DNA from 4 places in the Bacillus haynesii genome. Region 2 is predicted to be linked to each of the others. Evidence: riboswitches for the same ligand, from Rfam matches in the RefSeq annotation. Region 2 holds a riboswitch; each other region holds the start of a gene.

Region 1 (5,975 bases), 1.1 Mb from region 2:
TAAGGGGATTTTTTTATCCTTCTTTTTTCATATGGTACACATTGATTGTACAACCTTTTTGGTCTAGGTCAATATGTTTCAGTCAACGTCCGAAATGTTTACATTTTACAGAATGCCCGTCAGTGCCCGATTTATAAAAAAAGAGCCGCAATGCGGCCCTGAAAAAATCCTCTTAAAAAATGAGCAAAATCCCCGCTGCGACTGACGCCAGACCCGCAAAATAAACGAAGTCTTTAACGGAAAGCCGCGCTGTTTGATAGTAGGTGCGGTCATTTGTACCGGTAAACCCTCTCGCTTCCATGGCAACAGCGATTCTTTCCGATTTGCGGATGCCTTGCGAAAACAACGGCAGTGCATAGCGAATAAACGCCTTCCAGCTGTTTTTTTGCTTATAGCCCCTGATTTTATGCGCTGCTTTCATTTGCGAAAGCTCCGACTGAAAAAGCGGGACAAAACGAAAGCCGGCCAACAAGCCATAGGCCCACTTAGGCGACAGTCTGCATTGATGAATCAGGCTCATAATAAACTGGGTCAAATCGGTTGTTGACGTAAACAAGAGACCGTATGTGACAAAGCCGAGCATCCGTAGCGCGATTGTCAGTCCATTGCCGACGCTTTCCTCGGTGACGCGGAACCAGGCCCATTCCCAAATCGTTTCCTCGCCTTTTCCGAAAGCGGCCATCATCCAAAAGACAAGAATAAAAAAGACGAGATAAGGCAATAGCCGTTTACTCAAATAAGACAAAGTCCATCCTCCGAAAAAAATTCCGATGACAACCGCAAACAGCCAAATGAAAAAAGTCGGTTTCGGATTTGAAACAAACATGAGAATGCACATGACCAGGAGGTGGGAAAAGAGCTTGGCGCTCGGGTTCAATGCCGAAAGAGGTGAACCATTGCTTTTCATACGAGAACCCTCTCCTTTCTTTCGTGCATGAGCCGGTAGTGAAGAGGCGGTATTAATGAAAAGCGGCGGATCAGGTCTTGATCAGAGAACAATTGATACGGCGTTCCTTGATATGCCGCTTTCCCTTGATGAAATACGATGACCTCGCCGGAATGCTCGTCTACGATGTCCATGTCATGCGTCACCATCACAATCGTCGTTCCCCGTTCCTGCCGCTCCTTTAACCGCTTGATCAATTCTTTCGCCGTCTTTTCGTCCTGACCGAATGTCGGCTCGTCAAGCAGCAGCAAATCCTGGTCAAACAAAAGCATCGTCGCAACGCTTAAACGTCTTTTCTGCCCGAGGCTTAATGTAAAGGGATGCGCTTTTTGATGAGCATCAAGCCCGAATTCCTGCAGCAATTCAGCTGTTTTCCTTTCGACCTGATCCTCCGGCCAGCCCCGCTGTCTCGCACCGAACGCGATCTCGTCAAACACCGTGTCCCGAATAAATTGAAGCTCGGGGTTTTGAAAGACAAAGCCGGCCTTCTCATAGAGCGTACGGTCGGACCATTTCTTCAGCTCCCGGTCCTCCAGATAAATGCGCCCTTTTTTGACCGCTTCAAGCCTGATCAGGCTTTTTAAAAACGTACTCTTTCCACTGCCGTTCTCGCCGATGACCGAAATCCATTCACCCCTTGGAATCTCAAGGGTTATGCCGTCGGCCACGATCTTTTTCCGATAGCCGATCGCTGCGTCCTCTGCGCGGATCAATATATCCCTGTCTGCAGACCTGTTTTTCGCCCCCTCCTCTTTCATTTTCAATGTAGAAGAGAGCTTGACGGCGAGCGGATGATCATCTTGTGTGATGACATCTTCCCATACCGCAGGGTACAGTTTCGGCTGCCAGATACCTGCCGCTTTCATTTCCGGCTGAAAATGTTTCACAATTTCTTCAGGCTTTCCGTCAGCGATGATCTGTCCTTTTCCAGTGAAAAGAATGACGCGGTCCATCCACTCGATACAGCCGTCCAGCACGTGTTCGACGAACACCATCGTCTGTCCGTTTTTTCGGGAAACGTCACGCAGCAAGGCAAAGATGTCTTTCCGGCTGGCCGGGTCCAGCTGCGCCGTCGGCTCATCAAAAAACAGCACTTCAGGCTCCAAAGCGAGCAGGCACGCTAATGCCAGCCTCTGCTTCATACCGCCTGACAAGGTTTCGATCGGCGTTTTCTGATCTATCTTTAATCCGACCAGCTCCATCAGCTCCGAGATGATACCGTCCATATCTTTTGGGGGGACGGACCGGTTTTCAAGGCTAAAAGCGATTTCCTCATTGACATGAAGCATGCAGAACTGTGAATCCGGGTCCTGAAACATAACACCGGCGCTCTTTCTGCGGTTGACTTCGCCGCTGACTTCAGCTTCGATATGTTCAGGAATAATGCCGGAAAGCACGGACAACAGCGTTGATTTGCCGCTTCCGCTCGGCCCGAGTATCAGCACTTTTTCTCCCTGCCCAATCGACAGCGAGACCCGGTCCAAGACAGGTTCAGGACGATGATAAAAACGGACGGAAAGGTTATTGCATCCGAGAAATGAACGCATCGGCATCATCCTTCTTCCTGTGTTCCTTCATGATCTCATACTGGTTCAGGACTCCTGTTTTCGCAAGCGCTTCGACAACGGCTTTTGCCAGCCAGCCGCCGAGTACAATGCCGCTGATGATTTGGATGATAAGCGTCAAGATCAGCGTTTGCGTCGTATAGTAGGCAAAACCGTTCGCCATCAGGCTGTATGTCATGCTCCCGACCGCGGCAAGCGCACCGGAAAGCATAAGGGTAAACAAGTTATAACGTTTATAGCGAAAAATCGCAAACGCGATTTCCGCACCGGCTCCCTGGAACACACCGATTAATAATGCTGACAACCCAAAGTGGCTGCCGGTCAGCAGTTCGACCGCAGCAGCTGCCGTCTCGGCAATCAGCGCCGCACCCGGTTTACGGATGATATAAGCGACAATCGGGCTGGCGATCACCCAAATGCCGAACATAAAGTTCGCTCCGACGGGCCCGACAATAGCTGAAACAGGGATCCACAAGGTGGACCACCCTAAATAAATGACGCCGCATGCAACGGACAAGATGACTGTCATGACGACTTCTTTCATGCTCCAATTCATCGTCTCACCGCCTCCATTTCAACAGGCCAATCTTCAACCGTATAAGCCATCTCCCAAAACCCGTATTCAAGCTGACAGCTTTGCAAAAAGAGCTCCTTCATTTTTTCTTTTTCAGCCTTTCCCGCTGTTTCGGCCCATTCATCCAGGCGAGCGCAAAACTTTGTCGTGATTGAATCGGTTCTGTTTCCGTAAAAACAGATCCAGTCATAAAATGGATGGGATGGATCAGGCTGAACATCTATCATCAGTTTTTTTCCGATCTCCCAATATGTCCACGGACAAGGCAGCAAGACGGCTAATATCTCTCCCAGCGTACCTTCGTGCGCCGCCGTCAGCATATGGCGGATATAATGATGGGCAGAAGGCGCAAGCGGATAGCCCTGCAGAGATTCATACTCCACCCCCGCGGCCCGGCACAGGTTGTTGTGCGGATGCACTTCGCTGTTTAATACAAACGAAATCTGCTCATGAAACATCTCCATGTCTTTTCGGTTTTGATACTTGGAAATCGCAATTCCGTAGATTTGAATAAAGGCGTTCAAATACTCGTAATCTTGCTTTACATAATGAATAAGCTGCTCCTTTTTCAGCCTCCCGGACGCCAGCCCCAATACAAACGGATGCTCAAAAATGGCTTCAAAAATAGGGTCTGCCTCGCGGCGAAGTTCTGCGGAAAAACTCATGTAGATAGCCTCCTTAGCAATCGGTTTTATAAGGAAGGCACAGGGGGACAAGCGGCTTTATATACAAAAAAGCCGCCCCAAAATGGAGCGGCCTTGGTATGATGAAATCATAAAGACACCGGCTCCACTTCCCTACGCTAGTATGAACTAGATCAGGTTCAAAGGGTCCAAGATCGCTTCTTGTCTCAGCCGGCTTACGGCTCCCCTAGTGGACTTCCTATTACATTAACTTTTACTCTACACATCAATGGTTATCATGTCAACCTAAGTTTTTTCAGTTTATTGTTGTATAGAACCGCCGGGTTTCATACAGAAGATGCAGCGATCAAAAATATTTATGGAAAAATGTTAATTTTCTGAAACATTTTCCGAGCTTGTTCGTCTAATATAGTGAAGACAAAAAAATTTGGAGGGGATATTTATGATGATGTTTATCTTGATTTTGACAATGGCTGTGTATTTGTTCTATTCTTTCAGCAAAGACAACCGGCCGGCCAAAAGAAACAACAAGAATCATCAGACACTGACTGTTATTAGGGAAAACCCTTTTACCGCCCCTTCCAATGATGTCAATTGCTAACTTGATAGACAACAAGCAAGCCGCCCAATGACGGGCGGCTTTTTCACGTTTTTATGATTGAAACTGTTCCGCTTCAGTTGACCCCTTCAGTGCAGTGGTTGATGAAGTCCCACCTGTCACAACCTGGGCGACTTCATCAAAGTAGCTCGTTCCGACTTCGCGCTGATGCCTTGTCGCCGTATAGCCGTGGACTTCGCTGGCAAACTCGGCCTGCTGCAGATCAGAGTACGCCGCCATTCCGCGGTGCTTATATTGGCGGGCCAATTCAAACATGCCGTGATTTAAGGCGTGGAAGCCTGCCAGTGTGACAAATTGAAATTTATAGCCCATTTCACTGAGCTGTTTCTGGAAGTTCAAGATCGTGTTGTCATCCAGTTTGGCCTTCCAGTTGAACGAAGGGGAACAGTTGTAGGCGAGCAGTTTGCCCGGGAATTTTTCATGGATCGCCTGTGCAAACCGGCGGGCTTCTTCAATATTCGGCTCAGACGTTTCACACCAGATCAAATCGGCATACGGTGCATACGCCAAGCCTCTGGCAATCGCCTGATCAAGGCCCGGCTTTGTTTTGAAGAACCCTTCCGCTGTTCGCTCTCCCGTCAAAAACGGCGCATCATATGAATCGACGTCGCTTGTGATCAGGTCGGCCGCATTCGCGTCCGTGCGGGCAATAAGAATAGTCGGGACTCCCATCACGTCTGCGGCGAGGCGCGCGGCAATCAAATTACGCACCGCCGTTTGCGTCGGAAGCAGCACTTTTCCGCCCAAATGCCCGCACTTTTTCTCAGACGACAGCTGATCTTCAAAGTGAACCCCTGCGGCGCCGGCTTCAATCATGCTTTTCATCAGCTCGAACACATTCAGCTGCCCGCCGAAGCCTGCTTCAGCGTCGGCCACAATCGGAGCAAACCAATCGATGTCTTCTTTCCCTTCCATATGATGGATTTGATCTGCGCGCTGCAGCGTGCGGTTGATTTTCTTGACGACTTCCGGCACGCTGTTTGCCGGATAAAGGCTTTGGTCGGGATACATGCTCCCTGACATATTGGCATCGGCAGCCACCTGCCAGCCGCTTAAATAAATCGCTTTCAATCCGGCTTTTACTTGCTGCATGGCTTGGTTTCCGGTCAAAGCGCCCAGCGCCGGGACGAAATCCTCTGTGTGGAGAAGCTTCCACAGCTTTTCGGCGCCACGCCTTGCAATCGTGTATTCAATCTCGAGCGTGCCCCTCAGCCGAATGACGTCAGCCGCCTCATACGGCCTTGTGATCCCTTTCCAGCGTTCTTCATGCTCCCAGCTTTCTGCGAGTTGTTTTTCTTTCAGCATCGCACATTCCCCCATCACATTTTTTCATAAGCGGGTATCGTTAGAAACTCCGCGAATTCATCATCCAAAATCAACTGTTCAAATAACTGTCCGGCCTCTTCGAACCGGCCGTTCCGAAAACGTTCCATGCCGGCTGCTTCGAAGATTTTCTGCATTTCTTCCTCTTTCATCATCTTGACCATTCCGGCGGTCACTTTCCGGCCATCGTCAAGAACCCCTTTCGGATGGCGAATCCATTGCCAAAGCTGGGCTCTGGATATCTCCGCGGTTGCAGCGTCCTCCATTAAGTGGTCGATCGGAGCGGCGCCTCTGCCCGACAACC
Region 2 (5,975 bases):
CAGACCCGCTTTGTCGATCACTTTATACAGAAAATCGAACCCGCTGCTGCCCTTAGCCACCGCCACCTTCTTTCCTTTCAAATCTTTTATGTCATCGATGCCGCTCCCTTTTTTCACAAGAATACCGTTCGCCTTTAAACCGTCTTGCGAAAGGCCGATTTCTTTAAAATCAATGCCAGCCGCCTGCCCTGCGATCACCGGTGAATTTCCCACCTGGGAAAAATCGAGTTTGTCTGCGGCAAGACCTTCAAACTGCGGCGGACCGCTTTGAAACTCTGTCCATTTCACTTTAATCCCTTCTTTTGCGAACTCTTTTTCAAACCAGCCTTTTTCTTTCGCAAGGAGCAACGGGCTTAAGCTTTGCTGCACTCCGATGTTGATCTCTTTTAAATCTCCGCCCCCTTTGCTTGATTGGGCTGCTGAACAGCCCGCAAGAAGCATCAGGCAGCACAGCACATACAACGGCCATTTTTTCACGTTTTTTCGCTCCTTTCTGCTCAAATCCCTGAGCCTTCCTGAAAGCTGAATGTTTCCGTTGTCTCGAATTCTTTCAGTACTTTTTGTCTGATTGATTGAAAAACGGGCGATGTTCTGCTGCGCGGAAATGGCAGATCGACCGGAATCAGCTTGTGGATTCTCCCCGGTTTTGCCGTAAGAATCGCGATCCGGTTGGCTAAATACACCGATTCGTCAATATCGTGCGTCACGAGGATCATCGTCATCTTCTTTTCTTTCCAAATGTCTGTCAGTACATCCTGCAGATGCTTTCTCGTAAAGGCGTCCAAGGCGCCGAAGGGTTCATCAAGCAGCAAAATCTCAGGCTCCCTGAGCAAAGCCCTGGCAATCGCGACCCGCTGCGACATTCCGCCGGACAGCTCGCGCGGGTACTGTTTCTCCGCACCTTTCAGCCGTACCGTTTCAATCAATTCATCGACTTTTTTTCGCACCGCTGGTTCTTTCAGGCTTAAATCTGCGGCGATATTTTGCTCAACCGTCATCCATGGAAAAAGCCGATGCTCCTGAAAGATGAAGCCTTGCTGAATCCCCGGGCCCTTGATTTCTCTTCCGTTCATGCTGATTCGCCCTTCATAATCCCCATCAAGACCGGCAGCGATTTTTAAGAGCGTACTTTTCCCGCACCCGCTTGGACCGATGACAGTCAGAAATTCGCCGTTTTCGACCGTAAGCTTCACGTCTTGAAGCACGCTTTTTTTAAGGCTGCCGTTTCCAAATGCTTTTTCATTTACACGGATTGATAAAGACATCTTGTTCCCCTTTCTTTTCTAAACTGAAAATAAAAAGCTCTTATCCCAATTGAGATAAGAGCCTTCGGTTGACCGATCAGCGCTGATGGAATTTTCCGAAATATTAAATAACATACTAATTCATATTATTCCGACCTGTCAACCCTATATTATAAAAAAACAGATGAAAGGTTCCCCTTTCATCTCAGATTGTTGACAAAAGCCCAAAACGGCACTTAGTTTTGGGCTTTTGTCATCCTTTCAGCGTGATTGAAAACCCTTGCAGTCTAGGAAGGCCGAGCATCGGAGCGGACTTTCACAGGAGGTGATGACGGCGGCGTTCAGGCAGGACGCCTGGACGGTTAGCCGCCGATCTTTCTCCTATTCGTGAGCACCGACGCGCAGGCCTGACAACGAATGCGAGGGTTTCTCGACACGCTGAGATGAAAGGTTCCCCTTTCATCTGCTGTATTGCCCGTCTTTAACTGTAAATGTTGCCGCCTGCTTTTTTAAATTCCTTCGCCTTCTCTTCCAATCCTTTTTGGATAGCCTTTTCTTCATCAAGGTTGTTTTCCTTGGCGTAGTCGCGAATATCCTGGGAAATCCTCATGCTGCAAAATTTAGGCCCGCACATTGAACAAAAGTGTGCCGTTTTGGCGCCTTCCGCCGGAAGGGTTTCATCATGGTATTCGAGCGCTCTTTCCGGATCGAGCGACAAGTTGAACTGATCCCGCCAGCGGAATTCAAAGCGCGCCTTTGAAAGCGCGTCATCGCGGATTTGCGCGCCGGGGTGCCCTTTTGCAAGGTCAGCCGCATGGGCCGCGATTTTGTATGTTATGACGCCTTCGCGGACATCATCTTTGTTCGGCAGTCCCAAATGCTCCTTCGGCGTCACATAGCAAAGCATGGCCGTTCCGTACCAGCCGATCATCGCCGCTCCGATCGCCGATGTAATATGGTCGTAGCCCGGTGCAATATCGGTCGTCAGCGGACCGAGCGTGTAAAACGGTGCCTCTTTGCAAATCTCCATCTGCTTGTCGACATTCTCTTTGATTTTATGCATCGGCACGTGTCCCGGGCCTTCGATCATTACTTGAACATCATGCTTCCAGGCGATTTCCGTCAGCTCGCCGAGCGTCTCCAATTCGGCAAATTGGGCCTCATCATTCGCATCGGCAATCGAGCCGGGACGAAGACCGTCTCCGAGCGAAAATGCGATATCGTATGTTTTCATAATCTCGCATATCTCTTCAAAATGGGTGTACAGAAAGCTTTCCTCATGATGAGCCAAACACCATTGCGCCATGATCGCCCCGCCGCGGGATACGATTCCGGTGACGCGCTTTGCTGTTAACGGCACATACCGGAGAAGGACGCCGGCGTGAATCGTGAAATAATCGACGCCTTGCTCAGCCTGTTCGATCAATGTATCGCGGTAAATGTCCCAAGTAAGATCTTCCGCGACGCCGTTTACTTTTTCAAGCGCCTGATAAATCGGCACGGTTCCTACAGGAACTGGACAATTGCGGATAATCCACTCCCTCGTTGTATGAATATCTTTACCTGTGGACAAGTCCATCATCGTATCGGCACCCCAGCGGATCGCCCATGTCATTTTTTCCACTTCTTCTTCAATCGAAGAGGTGACAGCGGAATTGCCGATGTTGGCATTAATTTTGACGTGGAAGTTGCGGCCGATAATCATCGGTTCGCTTTCCGGATGGTTGATGTTTGACGGAATAATCGCCCGTCCGCTTGCCACTTCATCACGAACAAATTCGGGAGATACGTGCTCTCTGATCGCAATAAATTCCATTTCGGGCGTAATGATCCCCTTTCTTGCGTAATGCAGCTGAGTGACATTTTGTCCTTTTCTCCCGCGCAGCGGTTTTCGTTTCAACCCTGGATAGCTGTGGCTCGCTTTCTCTTTGCATTTATAGCCGTTATCCTCCGGTCTTATTTCTCTGCCTTCATATTCTTCGGTATCGCCGCGCTCCCTGATCCAGGTCGCCCGCAAAGGTTTCAGCCCCTTAAGAATATCAACGTCCGCATTGGCGTCCGTATAGGGACCGCTCGTGTCGTAGACGCGGACAGGCTGGTTTTCTTCATCGCCAAACGAACCCGTCGTCGGACTTAACGAAATTTCTCTCATCGGCACTTGAATGTCAGGACGCGACCCTTCGACATACACTTTGCGGCTCCCTGAAAAACTTGACATTATCGAGATGTTTTTTTGCTGTACTGATTCCTGTTTCATGTAAAAATCCTTCCCCTCTAAAAAATTGATCAGGACGAAACTCCAGAACAGCACCAGCACAAAAAACCAGGCTCATATGATGAACCTGGTTTTACAGTCAGTAAAATCGCTAGAAGACAGACGGACCATACCCATTCCCCATCTTCTCTCGAATCCTTTTTACTTCCCCACGCTGGTACGAACCAGATCAGGTCCAAAGGGTTAAGAAACGCATGTCTCTCTCTCAGCCCGCATTCGGGCACCCCTAGTAATGCTATTAAATTTCGTGATTATCGTATCACAACCCATTATGAATGAAAAGGGAAAGTTAAAACGATTCCGAAAAGAAAGATAAATGAGTCGTTAGGACTACGAAAAAACTGACAAAGGAGCCGGCTGTCAGCCAGGCTCCTCTCAATCATCAAGTTATAAATTGCGATGCAATATATGAAGGATTTCCTTGAGCTCACCAGCTGCAATCTGCCCCGGTGCTGAAGCTTTCTTTGCGGCACCGAACGTCATTGCTGAACCGAATACCTCGCCCGCCAGGCGGCTGATGATACCTTTGCCGGCCATTGACATCGTAATAATCGGCCGATCTGCATACTTCTCATTCATCGTACAAGTGGCTTCAAGCAGACGCAAGACATCAGCCGGGGTTTCCGGCATCACCGCGATTTTAGGCAGATCAGCCCCTAATTCCTGTGCTTTTCGCAAACGGGAAACAATTTCTTCTGCAGCCGGTGTCTTTTCAAAATCATGATTAGATATAATAACGGACACTTCATGACCATGTGCAGCTTCCACCAGCGCTTTCACTTGCTCTTCGTCATTGAACAGCTCGATATCAATCACATCAGCAAGCCCTGTTTTAACAACCGCTTCATTTAAAGAAAAATAGCGGGCTGTGCTGATCTCTTTTTCTCCGCCTTCGGCGGCGCTGCGGAAAGTGAAAATGATCGGAGTGTCCTCTAAAAGGCGGCGGATTTCCGCCAATGCCGCGCAGACTTGATCAACGTCATCTACATCTTCATAAAAATCAGCACGCCACTCCGCAATATCGGCATCAAGCGTTTGAAAATAAGCCGCTTCTTCTTTTAATTGGGCAAGGTTTTTTCCGACAAGCGGCACACAGATTTTTGGCCGTCCTTCACCCAATGTAATTCCTCTGACCTTCACCAGTTTCTTCAATGTTTCAGCTCCCGTCTTTCTTTATTCGAATTTCCTTTATCAAATCACTGTGACTACCGAATGTCAACAGTTCGCGCAGGTAAAATTTTTTATGCGAACCACTGCATATTCTCCGCTCTTCATTTTATTGCACAAGTATGCTGACCTTCAATAGCTATACCTAGAGGCCCGCCAATCGGAAGCTTTCTGATAGAGGCAACTCGAAAGAATGACGATACTGCCATGGACCAAGAAAAAACTGCCCTTCGGATCGAGGGCAGTTTTTAGAGCCTTGCTATTTTAATGCGTGAGGCGTCTGAACATTTCTTTACGAGCGATAACATACTTCAGTTCTGCTTCCGACGCCTTGGACGAGACGCCTCACTGCGGCAGCCGCTTGAACTTCAGCTTTCCAGCCTCTCATCGTTTTGATGATGAAGCATTTTCAGTTTTTCCGGGGCCGGCATTGAAAATCGAATTAGCCAGCAACCGATATTGATGCTGCGGATGATCGTCATTGGTTAAATCGTTAGCGAAAACAGTTAAGTTCTTGTTGTTATCTTTATACGTGAAGGCCATAATCTTTCCTTTGGCAGCATCATGTCCCGGCCACCAGCCTGCCTTAAAGAAATGGTCTTCATCAGCGATCACTGCAAGCACTTTTGCCGTTTTAGGCACAGCGGTAATATAAGAACCAGTGACTGTGTAGAAGTATTCCTGTTTATTGTAAGGGGCTGTAATGGCATGATCTTGCATGACATTTGCCAAGAAGACGCCTTCGTATCTCTCCCATTCAGGTCCTTTAAAAGAAAATCCAGGCATCCACTTCTGAACATTGGTCATACCCATATTTCCAAACGCAATGTAAGGTTTTCCTTTATTAACATATTTAGAAGAGTCGAACGTATTGACAAGTACATCTGCGCCCGACTGTTCTGAGGTGACTTTAAAGCCCAGATTTTTCAGTACATATGCCGCTTCACCTAGCGCTCCTACAGTAGAAGCCTTGAGAACTTTGCCGCTTGGTTTCTTATGGCTGAATCCGCTCACGTCAAGATAGTACTTGGAAGCCAATGGGGACAGATCCTTGTAGGCAACCACGAAGTCGCCCGCTTGATAGGCTGATCCGCTCTTGGTGAGCATTGTAACGGTCTTGCCGGCTGCCAGTAACTCGTTGACTGCCTTTATCGCATCATTGTTTGTGTTCTGGATCAGAACATAAGCTGAGCGTTTTGGCATTTTAGTCCCCGGAAACGATATGGATGTGACTCGAGAAGTCTTGCCTGTGAACACGCCGGCATTCCGAATCACATAACGGTCAAATC
Region 3 (5,975 bases), 340 kb from region 2:
TTCCTCCGCAAGCTCGAGCGCTTTTTCCGCAGTAACATCCGCTACGATTCCGGTTACTTGAACAGAGCTGTTGATCAGGCGCAGCCTTTTTTCAGCGGCGGCGGCCTTTGGCATATGATCAATCACATCCTGTTCCGTATAGAGCTGCTGGCGCTGGAGATTGCTCCATTCCACATAATCCCTGTCGGCTATCGTCAGCGAACCGACCCCGGCCCTCACCAGCATTTCTGCGCTGGCCGCGCCCAAAGCCCCAGCACCGATCACGAGGACGCGGGCGCGGCTTAATTTTTCCTGGCCGTCCGGTCCGATCGGGTGAAAGAGCTCCTGTCTTGAATACCTGCCGGTCAAATCGTCAACTTCCCTTCTTCAGGGCTGCTGGCGATGCCGTAGTTCTTTTCCGGAATTCGTCCGGCAAGATATCCGAGCCTGCCCGCTTCAACGGCAAGCTTCATAGCCTTCGCCATTTGAACCGGATCTTTCGCCCCGCTCACTGCCGTGTTCAAAAGTACCCCGTCAGCACCGAGTTCCATTGCGTATGCCGCATCTTTCGGAGAACCGATTCCGGCATCCACGATAACGGGAACCTTAGCCTGTTCAATGATGAACGACAGGTTGAGCGGATTGATGATTCCTTGTCCCGAACCGATCGGAGAGGCCCCGGGCATAATGGCGTGCACGCCGAGCTCTTCAAGTTTTCTCGCGAGGACGACATCATCCGATGTATACGGCAGTACAATGAAGCCTTCTTCAAGCAAGGTTTCTGACGCCTTCAGCGTTTCTACCGGGTCCGGCAGAAGCGAACGGTCACAGCCGATCACTTCGACTTTGATCATGTCGCAAAGACCGCTTGCTTTGGCAAGCTTGGCGATCCGGACGGCTTCCTCAGCCGTTTTTGCTCCTGCCGTATTCGGCAAAAGCGTATAACGGCTTAAATCGAGCTGCTCCAAAAAATTAGGCTGAGATTCTTCAAAAATATTCATCCGTCTGACGGCAAACGTCAGGATCTCCGATTCAGATGCGCTGACGGCCTCTTTTTGAATCTCAAATGACGGATACTTCCCTGTACCGAGCAATAATCTTGATGAAAATTGACGATCTGCGATTTTTAACATAACGGTTTATCCCCCTCCGACAAAATGAACGATTTCGATGACATCGTGTTCTTCCAGTTTGACTGATTGATATTGGTCTTTTTCGATAATCTGCCTGTTTTTTTCAACAACGACAACACGATTTTCCAGATTGTAGGACTCGAGCAAATCGTAAATCGTGCCGCCGTCATCTCTCCACTCTATTTTCCGGCCGTTGAGCTGAATGTTCACCTGTGCACAGCCTCCTTTCGCTCCGCTTTAAACGCCTCGATCCACTCTGTTTTGACTGGATTGCCGAGGATCATGTCTGCCATCATCTCACCGGTTGCAGGTGCCAGGAGGATGCCGTTTCTGAAATGTCCGGCAGCAAACAAAATCCGGTCATTTTCAGGGTGTGTGCCGATATATGGATTGCCATCCCCTGTTTCAGGTCGCAATCCGGCCCAGCATTGGTCAATTTTCATGGATTCAATGTCAGGGAACATCGACTTGGCCTTTCGGATCAACTCCTCGATTCCGCCAAGTTCCGGCTGTTCATTCCAATCCCCGGGCTTCATTGTCGCGCCGACAACAAGCTTTCCGCTATGACGCGGAACGATGTAGCAATGATCATGGTAAAGCGTCCTCGTCAAAGGGATGCCGTCATTCCATACGGATAGGCACTCCCCTTTGACGGGATAAAACCTTTTGTCTAAGCCGATCTGTTTAAAGAAAGCTCCGCTCCACACACCGCTTGCAATAACAGCGTGCTCCGCCTCCGCGGTCCCCGAAGCGGTTGTGACGCGAACGGCCCCCGCTTCTGGTTCTACCGATAAAACGGGCGTATACTCGAAGATATCGGCACCGAGCGTCCGGGCCCCTCTGGCAAATGCCCTGCACACTGCAGCCGGTTCGACATGGATGTCGTCTCGAATAAAATTAGCTCCGAAAATCCCATTTCCTGCATGCGGTTCCAGCTTATATACTTCATCAGCTTCAAGCCATTCCACAGAATCCAGTGCAGCCATTTGCATCAGGTGTTCGCGGTCGCTTTCTGAAAATGCCAGCTTTAATATCCCTCCGTCATGCCTTCTGATATCAATGCCGCTTATGTCTTTCAATTCGCCCGTCAGCCGCTGATAGGCTTTTTGGCTGGCTCTGGCGAATTCGAAAAAGGTACCGGGTTTATCGCATTCCGCATGGGCGCCGAGCATACCCGCAGCTGCACTCGTCGCTTTTTTGCCGACTTCCCTGCTTTCAAACACGGCCGTTTTTTTTCCCGCTTTTGCAAGATGATAAGCGATGGATGTCCCGATGATGCCTCCGCCGATCACGATCGTATCATAGCGCTTTCTCATATGAATCTCCCTTCGCGAGACAGGCAAGCCGCGCGGCCGCCTCATCCGGTCTGTCATGGGAAAAGATCCCCGACATCACGGCGATGCCGTCTGCCATTTTGACTTCCGCCAGACGTTGTTCGGTAATGCCTCCGATCGCAATGACCGGAATGCGGACAGCCGCCTTTACTTCAGCCAGGCTCGCAGTCCCTCTTCCTTTCCGGCCCTTTTTACAGTCCGTTTCAAAAATGTGGCCGAACAGCACGTAATCTGCACCTTCAGTTTCAGCCCGAACCGCTTCTTCTGGTGAATGTACGGACTTTCCGATTTTCAAATGCGGAAAACGGCTCCTCACACTTTTGACGGAAAATCCGTGTGAAGGCAGCTGAACCCGGTGAATGTGATGAAACAAAGCGATATCCACCCTGTCGTTGATGATGAGCTTCCGCTTATCAACGCCTTCTTCGGCCAGGCGTTCGATTAAGCTCGATATTTCGCTTACTTTTTTTGACCTTTCCCTGATGTGGATAAAGTCAACGGCATCTTGAATCGAAATGATTTTTGCTGCAAGCTCTTCCACAGAGTGCTTGTCATCGGTGATCGCGTGCAGATGCAAGCTGATCCACCCCGCTTTTTGACCAGCTTTCTTTTTGATAGGCCATATCCCAGAACCGGTATTCGTAGAAGCTGGAGATGACAAAGTTCTCCTTCATCTTCGCGCGCGTTTTCTCATCGGCGTTTTCAGCCAGCTCATCGAAGCGGTTGATCTGTTCCGTCACAGATTTTTTAAACCAGTCTCCTCCGTATGTCGCGATCCATTCCTGATAAATCGCGTTGTCAGGCCTGCACGTTTTCAGCGTTTCGCCGACGTCATAATAAAGCCAATAGCAAGGAAGCAACGCAGCCAGTATTTCCGCAAAACTGCCGCTGACGACAGAACGGTACATATGCGATGTGTACGCATACGCTGTCGGCGACGGCTGAAACGACTCCAGCTCTTCCTTTGTGATTCCCAATAGATCGGTGAATTTCCTGTGAAGCGACATCTCGGCTTCATATGTGCCTTTCGCGTGTTCGGCCATCCGGCTTGTCGTATATAGATCGTGAGCATATGCCGCTCCAAAGGATTGGACTTTGGCAAAGTGGGTCAAATAGTAGGAATCCTGCATGACATAGTATTTAAATCGGTCAACCGGAAGTGTGCCGTCTCCAATTCCTTTAATAAACGGATGGACAAAACTGCCTTCCCACCATGTTGCAGCGCTGTTTCGGCATTCTTCTGAAAACTTCATTTCGAGGCTCCTCCTTCGATTCTGAACATAAAAAAACCACTTTCCCGCAAGGAAAGTGGTTTGGAATTTGCATATATACATACTCAAATACCGTGCCACTTCCCTACGCAGGTTTGAACCTGTTCAGGTTATGAGGGTCTAAAAGTCACACTTTTATCTCAGCCCTTATCAAGGACTCCCCTAGTGGAAAACATTTCTTGTTCATTCAGTTTATACTTTTATCTTATCACGAATTGCAAAATGGTCAAGCGTCAGTCTCCAAGCGTTTTTTTCAATTCCGCAATATATTCGCGCGAACCGGTGGCGATCAGCCTGTCACCCATTTGCAGCCTTGTATCCCCGTGGGGCACGATGCTGTCAACCCCGCGGAAAATCCTGACGAAGATGACATCTCCCGTAAACGGAAACTCCCTTAACAGGACACCGTCAAATCGCTCATTGCTCATATTGATCTGATACAGCGACGCATCCTGGTTCGTCAAGAGTTTCATAACGCCAGGCGCCTCGATAAGCGCGCGCAGCAGCGTTTTCGTAGAAAGCAGAATGGAGAATGTATCAATTCCGTTTTCTTTCAGCCTGGATTCAGCGTCTGGAGAATCTGCGCTGGCGATAATTCTTGCGACTTTCTGCTCCTTCGCATAAAGGGCGATCCCTGTATTGCGCTCTTCGCTGCCCGTGGCCACGACGAGTATATCCGTTTGAAAAACACCGAATGCTTGAAGCGTCTCATATTCATAATCAGGCAAAACTTCAACATCAAACACCGGATCCGCCAGCTTTTCTTCCTTCTTTTCCTGCCGGACATGCAGGATTCTGACGTGATAATCTTCTGGAGAAAGTTCGAGCGTAACCGGCAGCGTCATTTGATTCGCGCCGATAAAGGTGATCGTCTTTTTCTCTTTTTCGCTTTCCGTTTTCGGCATTAATTTTTTAAAGCCGGTCGGTGTGATGATACATGTAATGACAGCCACCAAAATCAGCGCGCCGGACATCTGCGCGTCAATGACGCCGATGCGCTCGCCGATCGTTGTCGCCGCGATCACCAGAGAAAGCGTGGAAGTCAGGAGAAAACCGGAAGCCAGCACGGTTTTCATGTCATACCACTTTTTCAAAAACAGCACCGGAACGACTTTGCTGATTAACAGAGCCACAAACAGAAGCGGGATCATCACTAAAATTTTCGGATTGCCAAACAGCGACCAAATGTCCAATTTGACGCCTGTCATGACAAAGAAGATCGGGATGAGGAACCCGTAGCCGAATGAATCAAGCTGCTGAACGAGCTCTTTGTTCGGCGAAAGCAGCGAAACAAGCACCCCGGCTAAAAACGCGCCGAGAATGTTTTCTGCACCGAGCGACTCGGAAAGCGCCACGAGTACGATGATCAGCGTAAATATCGCCCTTGTGCCGATCTGGATCGTGCCTTTTGACAGCACTTCGACAAAAGGCCGCTTTTTAAATACCCTTCCGAAAAGGTATAAAACGACGCCTGCGGCAAATAAGATCATTAGCAGCCACATATTGCTGTTTTCGTCGCCGTAGATTGAGGCGAACACCGCAAGCAGTATCATCGTGACAAGATCGGCAATCACGGCGACAAGCAAAATAATCTGGCCGATATTCGTCTTCATGAGCCGCTCTTCCTTCAGCGTCGGAACGACAACCCCAAGCGAAATTGTCGAAATGATCAGCGTCATTAAAAAGGCGTTGTCAATAAATCCTGCCATGACAAAGCTGTAAGAGAGGCCGAGCGATAATATAAAGACGGCAATAAAGATGACGGAAGCCGTTTTAAACGTATTCGGCGCTTCCTTTCCGCTCGGAAGCAGCTGCTTTTTCTTTCCTTTTTCAAATACGGAAAAATCGATTTCAAGCCCGCTTAAAAACATTAAAAAGATAAAACCGAGCATCGATAAAGTTTCGAGCCATGTATCGTGCTGGGCCACCAGATCGAACCCGCTTTTTCCGATAATAAGACCCATGATGATTTCAGCGACAACCACCGGTATGCTTAACCTGAAACGGTGCAGCAGAATGGGCGTTAAAAATGCGATAATCAGTACGACAACTAAAGATGAGACAGATGTGTGCTCCATAAACTGGTACCTCCTCTAAACCGGTTTCCGGGTATGATTAGCGTTCCCTTTTTTAAAAATAAAAGGGACATATTTTTAGACATTTTCATGTGGGAAAAGAACCGTCTGAACTCTTTTCTCACAGGTGTAAAAATCGATTTTAACAATGCTCGCTCAGAAAAAAAAGTAATATGCCTGATT
Region 4 (5,975 bases), 2.0 Mb from region 2:
CCTACTGCTGCCTCCCGTAGGAGTCTGGGCCGTGTCTCAGTCCCAGTGTGGCCGATCACCCTCTCAGGTCGGCTACGCATCGTTGCCTTGGTGAGCCGTTACCTCACCAACTAGCTAATGCGCCGCGGGTCCATCTGTAAGTGGTAGCTAAAAGCCACCTTTTATAATTGAACCATGCGGTTCAATCAAGCATCCGGTATTAGCCCCGGTTTCCCGGAGTTATCCCAGTCTTACAGGCAGGTTACCCACGTGTTACTCACCCGTCCGCCGCTGACCTAAGGGAGCAAGCTCCCGTCGGTCCGCTCGACTTGCATGTATTAGGCACGCCGCCAGCGTTCGTCCTGAGCCAGGATCAAACTCTCCATGAAATGGAATGCAGATTAACATCTGCATGACCTGCATCGTGCAGGCCCGTTTGATAATGACTACGCACATTCGCATGTGCGATTTATTTAATGAATTAACAGGTACGTTTTGTCTTGTTTAGTTTTCAAAGATCATTTTCGCCTCTCAAAGAAGCGACTTTACTAATATAACATTCTATCAATGTGAATGTCAACAACTTTTTCAAGATTTTTTTGAAGTTGTTTTTATAAAGCCCTCTTTTTAGGGGCGGATACTAATATAACATCTATTTTCGTTTTGCACAATAGCTTTTTTAAAAAAATAATAATCAAAATGAATTGGACTCAGGTGATTCATGAGCAGCTGGAGCAGCCGGCAATTTACGCAATTTATTCCTTCTTACTGTTTTCTTCTATATAAAAGATATACAGCGGTCTTTAACAGCTGAACATGATCCGAAGCTGCGAAGATGACATTAAACTCTCCGCTATCAGCCTTCACTTGAATCACTTGTGTGGAAAAAGCTGTTCAGCCTACCTTTTCAGCTTAGCGGTCGAATGTCTGACAACCAGTTCAGGTTTGTAGACGGTAGAATGCTCAAGCTGGTCCGTGTTGCGTCCCTCAACTTTGGCAATCATCCATTTTGCCGCCTCAATCCCCATCTTCATTTTCGGATGGGTGACTGATGTCAGCTTTACTTCAGATGCCTCGCTCAAGTGTGAGTCGTCATATCCGACAATCGATATATCTTCCGGTACTTTTAAACCGAATTCCCTCACGACATCCAACACCATAAGCGCTATCTCGTCATTATAGCAGAATATGGCAGTTGGGCGGTCTGTCGAAGAAAGCCGCTTCCTTGCTTCAGCTATCGTTTTTTCTTTTTTATTCTCTGTCGTGTAAGTCACGACCATTTCCGGATAAAACGACAAGCCGTTTTCTCTGAAAGCCCTGATAAATCCTTTCATCCTGTTGACGCCCTGCATATCGTCCTGTTTAAAAAAACCGAACAATTTTTCATGGCCGAGCTTAATCAAATGCTCTGTGGCGATAAAACCGCCGTGTTCATCATCCAAAATGAAATGGGGCGGATTTAACTCCTGATAAAATTGGTTGATCATCAAATACGGTATATGGTGCTGTTCAAGCGTCAGATAGTAATTTAAATTCGGATTAAAGCTTCCGGTTTTCGTCGGCTCCACAATCAACCCATCAATTTTTTTGTCAAGCATATTCACAAGGCACTGTTTTTCTTTTTCAATGTCATTATTGGTGCTCGCGACGACCAATGTATATCCTGCACTCGACAGCGAAGATTCGATTCCTCTTATAATAGAAGGAAAAATGTAATCCGAAAGGTAAGTCGCGATGACCCCGATCATCTTATTTCTTTCCCTTCCTTTTTCAGAAAGTTGAAGGCGGTGAGAGCAATACGTCCCTGAGCCCTGCTCTCTGTATAAAAGCCCTTCATGAACAAGGTCGCCGATCGCTTGCCGGATCGTATGCCTGCTCACATTAAATATTTTCATCAATTCGTTTTCCGAATGGATTTTTTCGCCCGGCTTCACTTTGCCTTCATATATCCACGATTTAATTTTATTTTTCACCATGCTGTATTTCGGGAGTTCACTCATCAGATCAACCCTTTACTGCATCTTGTACGTATGAATAAGTTCTATTATAAAGGAAAAGATGTTTGCATTGCTACATATTGGAGGGTTTTAGCAAAAATTTTCGAACAATTAGCTTGTCGTCCGTTTCTTTTTTTAGTATAGTAGAATATAACTAAATAACTTGATGACCACAAGGGGAGCCTCCAGGCTGAGAGTGAACGACCGTTCTGACCCTTTGAACCTGTTAGTTAACGCTGGCGTAGGGATGTGGCAAAGTCATTTCTAATTGCATCCAAAGCAGTGCGTGGAAAACTTTCCTACTCCTTCCCCGCATTGCTTTTTTTATTGGGAAAGAAGTCCGGTATCCCTTTGTTCATCAAAAAGTGAGGGTTATGATGAATCAATCTAAACAACTTGTACAGCTGATTGAAATTGCGATTATGACAGCAATAGCACTTATACTTGATATGGTGTCCGGAATGTTTTTAAAAATGCCTCAAGGCGGTTCAATCGCCATCATGATGATTCCGATCTTCCTGATCTCCTTTAGATGGGGGCTGAAGGCAGGGCTGGCAACCGGGTTTTTAGCCGGATTGCTTCAGTTTGTCACTGGAGGATATTACGTTTATCATCCTCTGCAGCTTCTTCTTGATTACTTTATCGCGCCTACGGCGGCGGGAATCGGCGGCTTTTTTGCCGGATCGATCAGAAATGCTTCAATCGAGAAACAAAAAGGAAAGATCATTTCCTATGTTACGCTGGCCGTCTTTCTTGGAAGCGGACTGAAATTTCTCGCACATGTCATCAGCGGCGCTGTCTTTTTTGGAAACTATGCGCCTGAAGGCACTCCGGTATGGATTTATTCATTAGTATATAATGGAACATATATGCTTCCGTCTTTCATTGTCTGCACAATCGTCCTTTGCTTACTGCTGCTAACCGCGCCAAGACTCTTGGAAAACAGATCAAACATGAGATAACATAAAAAAACAGCGGACTCGCCTGAGACTCCGCTGTTTTTTTATGTTTTCATCAAATCTGCGACCAATATATACCGCTCCGGCGCTGAACCGATAAAGTCAAAAGGATAGCAGGTGGAAACCGTCAATGTCGCTCTCGGCTTCGGTACAATCACCGTCCGGTCATCCGCATCCACGATTCGGACCTTTTTCACTTTGTATGTAAAAGTTCCATAGGAAGCTTCAACGATTAACTGATCGCCTTTCCCCACTCGGCCGAGTTTTCTGAAAACCGTATCCCGATGGCCTGATAAAACCGAGTTGTCATCTTCTCCAGGCAGAACGGATCCTGCGTAATGGCCTACACCTTTTTGCAGCTCGTCTTCATCTGTCCCATGATATATCGGAAGCCTTGCATTGATTTTCGGAATAACAAGATCACCGATTTTCTCCCCGGTTTCAAAAGTTTGATCAATGACCGTCTTTTCTTTTTTCGTCGTCTGAATCGGAGGTTTTTCAGGCTTTTCCTCTTCTTTCATCTGCTGAAATGAAAAAAGAGCATAGCCGTGCATCAGCTTGAACACATTCGTTGTTGTAAAATAAGCGCCGCATGCAACCATCGCAATGGCTATGAGCCAGATGATCTTTTTTCGATGTGCCTTAATTTCCTTTCACTCCTTATAAAAACTTCCCATTCTAAACATACTTAGAATGGGAAGTGAAATGTTAAGCCGCTTTGCGAAGCCTTCTGACCATGAAGAATCCGCCAACCATCAGAACGGCGCCAAAGATCGACCATTCCGCGTAATGCCCGGCCGTTTTTGGAAGCTTTGCACCTTTAACCGTCTTTTTCACATGAGATTTCTGTGTATCATGTTTGACAGCCGTTTTGGTTTGCTTCACTTTTGACCCTGTGTCATGAATTAAATCAGATCCGATCATTTCAGGCGTCAGCAATACATCCAAAATGAAATTGCCCTGCAGATCGTACACTTCCACCAGAAGGCTTGCTCCCTTCAGATCTTCCGCACTGACAAGCGTTGTCAAAGACACTTCTTTTTTCTTTCCGTCTTTTACAAGATAATATTTCGTTTTCACTTCAAGCGTCTTCTGAAGATCGTTTAAAATGGACAGCATTTCAGCGATATCTTGAGCTGACAGCTCTGATACAGACTCGAAATCGGCTACCGCTTCAAGACGTTCTCCAAGAGCCATCAAGTCATTTTCAAGGTTCGGATTGTTATCGCGCACTTTTCGGAGATGATTCACGAGTCTTTCCCACTCCTGATCATCCACACCTAATTCTTGAAACATGTTCCCGATCTGAAAATCGTCTTCTTCATATGTCACGGTGAAAAGCGCATCGTCCAATTCGTATTCAAACATAAACACGTCGAGAATGTTTTGGCCGCTTTCCATATAGCCATTTTCAACAAAAAGGTCAGCCGCTTCTTTTTCGCTCAATCCGTATTCTTTTAAATAAGATGCCAAAAGCTTTTTAGTCAACTTTTGCCCTAAAAAGTCTTTCAACTCTTCGACTGACTCAAAATCTTTTAAACTCTCATCATATGTATCCTGCAAATAGGTTTCCAATTCCTTTTCTGTCATTCCTATTTCTTCAAGGTACTCTTTAAGCTCGGCCTGTTTCGGCGCGGCAAAAGCCCCTGCTGCCGGCACTAAAACCAAGATGCAGACCAATAATGGCATCAGCCTTTTTTTCATTTCGTATGACCCCCTAAATTTATCTTTCATTTTGATTATAGTGGAAATATTTTAAAAAACATGTATTGTAATTAAAAATCTTTTCGTCTATAATATTTTGTTCTTTTTCCTGTTTAAACAGGCATAATCTTTCCCTCTATTGAATGTAATATAGTAAAGCGAATAGAGGAGGTATACAAATGAATCCTTACTATATGATGCTCTTATGTTACGTCCTATCGATCATCCACTTTTTAATAGGCTACCGGGAAGCCCTGAAAATAAGCGGAGCTGACGGGCTGGTCAACGGAACCGCAATGATCTCCTGTATTCCGCTTGGCGCGGTTTTCGCTTTTTTCGCGCATTTTTTTTGGAAAATGACGATTTAATTTCAGAAATGATTTTTCACCAACAAACTTGTATTTCGGTGTTATTCACAGACAGCGGCAGTTTATGCTATGATTAATAGAACTTCAATTTACAAAAAATTCACAAAGATTGGAGGGAAGAGAATGGCCAAAGCCGTGGCTTCTCAAGAAGTCGCCAATATGCTGAACGACTGGTACATACTGATGAAAAAACGAGACATTTCAGGTTCAATCGAAATGAAAGATGACATAGATAAAGCAATTGAAAAGATGGAAGATGATCATGACGTTCTTCTCTATTATCAAATGCTGGATTTTCGCTTAAGGCTCCTTCTTGAAGATATCTCCCAATCTTCCACCGAAAAATTGGAAGCCATCAGTTTTCAAGACAAAGATCCAAAAAGTACGGACGACAAGCTGAATTATTATTTTTACCTGTTCAAAGGGATTTATGAAGACTACAAGCAAAACCATACAGAAGCGCTTAATTTTTTCAGAATAGCGGAAAAAAGGCTGAACGTCATTCAAAATGAAATTGAAAAAGCCGAATTTCATTATAAAATCGGTGTTTTGTATTACAACTTAAAAGCGACATGGCTGTCGATTCACCACATCAACATTGCCTCCGGCATCTTCCAAGGGTATGACGGGTATGCCAAGCGGGTCATCAACTGCAAAATGCTGATCGGACTCAATTATATTGACCAATTTAAGTTTGCCGAAAGTGAAGTATTATTAAAGGAAGCAATTGAAAAAACCGAAAAAATCGGCGACCAATATCTTTTACCGTGTACCTACTATAATATGGGCTTTTTGAAGAGTAAGGAAGACAAGCAGGAGGAAGCGCTAAAGTATTATAATAAAGCTTTTGCAATCAAAGATTTTGAATCGAAAGCCAAATATGCTTACCTTCTTTGCGTTTATGAAAACACAAGGTCTCTTTTCAAAACCAACTCACACAAACAAGCATTTAAATGGATCGAGGTAGG

The links. A riboswitch is a leader RNA that binds a small molecule or an ion and turns the genes downstream of it on or off. The one in region 2 is predicted to bind thiamine pyrophosphate.
Region 1: linked by a shared signal. The riboswitch ahead of tenA (thiaminase II) and the one ahead of thiC (phosphomethylpyrimidine synthase ThiC) in region 2 are both predicted to bind thiamine pyrophosphate.
Region 3: linked by a shared signal. The riboswitch ahead of tenA (thiaminase II) and the one ahead of thiC (phosphomethylpyrimidine synthase ThiC) in region 2 are both predicted to bind thiamine pyrophosphate.
Region 4: linked by a shared signal. The riboswitch ahead of thiT (energy-coupled thiamine transporter ThiT) and the one ahead of thiC (phosphomethylpyrimidine synthase ThiC) in region 2 are both predicted to bind thiamine pyrophosphate.

What each region holds. Positions count from the first base shown of each region.
Region 1 covers NZ_CP059494.1:3,210,378-3,216,352, reverse strand. Annotated here, with positions in the region: gene H2R00_RS15930 (energy-coupling factor transporter transmembrane component T family protein) at 173-907, opposite strand; gene H2R00_RS15925 (ABC transporter ATP-binding protein) at 904-2,493, opposite strand; gene H2R00_RS15920 (ECF transporter S component) at 2,468-3,067, opposite strand; gene tenA (thiaminase II) at 3,064-3,750, opposite strand; TPP riboswitch at 3,863-3,967, opposite strand; gene H2R00_RS15910 (hypothetical protein) at 4,172-4,330, shown strand; gene aceA (isocitrate lyase) at 4,382-5,653, opposite strand; gene aceB (malate synthase A) at 5,668-5,975, opposite strand, start outside.
Region 2 covers NZ_CP059494.1:2,083,254-2,089,228, forward strand. Annotated here, with positions in the region: gene H2R00_RS10370 (aliphatic sulfonate ABC transporter substrate-binding protein) at 1-441, opposite strand, end outside; gene H2R00_RS10375 (ABC transporter ATP-binding protein) at 498-1,265, opposite strand; gene thiC (phosphomethylpyrimidine synthase ThiC) at 1,726-3,501, opposite strand; TPP riboswitch at 3,649-3,757, opposite strand; gene aroD (type I 3-dehydroquinate dehydratase) at 3,907-4,671, opposite strand; gene H2R00_RS10390 (M14 family metallopeptidase) at 5,071-5,975, opposite strand, start outside.
Region 3 covers NZ_CP059494.1:1,746,211-1,752,185, forward strand. Annotated here, with positions in the region: gene H2R00_RS08695 (thiazole biosynthesis adenylyltransferase ThiF) at 1-348, opposite strand, end outside; gene H2R00_RS08700 (thiazole synthase) at 345-1,112, opposite strand; gene thiS (sulfur carrier protein ThiS) at 1,119-1,322, opposite strand; gene thiO (glycine oxidase ThiO) at 1,319-2,428, opposite strand; gene tenI (thiazole tautomerase TenI) at 2,412-3,023, opposite strand; gene tenA (thiaminase II) at 2,998-3,699, opposite strand; TPP riboswitch at 3,783-3,891, opposite strand; gene H2R00_RS08725 (monovalent cation:proton antiporter family protein) at 3,951-5,795, opposite strand.
Region 4 covers NZ_CP059494.1:4,071,892-4,077,866, reverse strand. Annotated here, with positions in the region: rRNA gene H2R00_RS20220 (16S ribosomal RNA) at 1-368, opposite strand, end outside; gene H2R00_RS20215 (GntR family transcriptional regulator) at 879-1,979, opposite strand; TPP riboswitch at 2,142-2,241, shown strand; gene thiT (energy-coupled thiamine transporter ThiT) at 2,354-2,938, shown strand; gene H2R00_RS20205 (class D sortase, LPxTATN-specific) at 2,980-3,537, opposite strand; gene H2R00_RS20200 (processed acidic surface protein) at 3,644-4,639, opposite strand; gene H2R00_RS20195 (hypothetical protein) at 4,819-5,007, shown strand; gene H2R00_RS20190 (response regulator aspartate phosphatase) at 5,131-5,975, shown strand, end outside.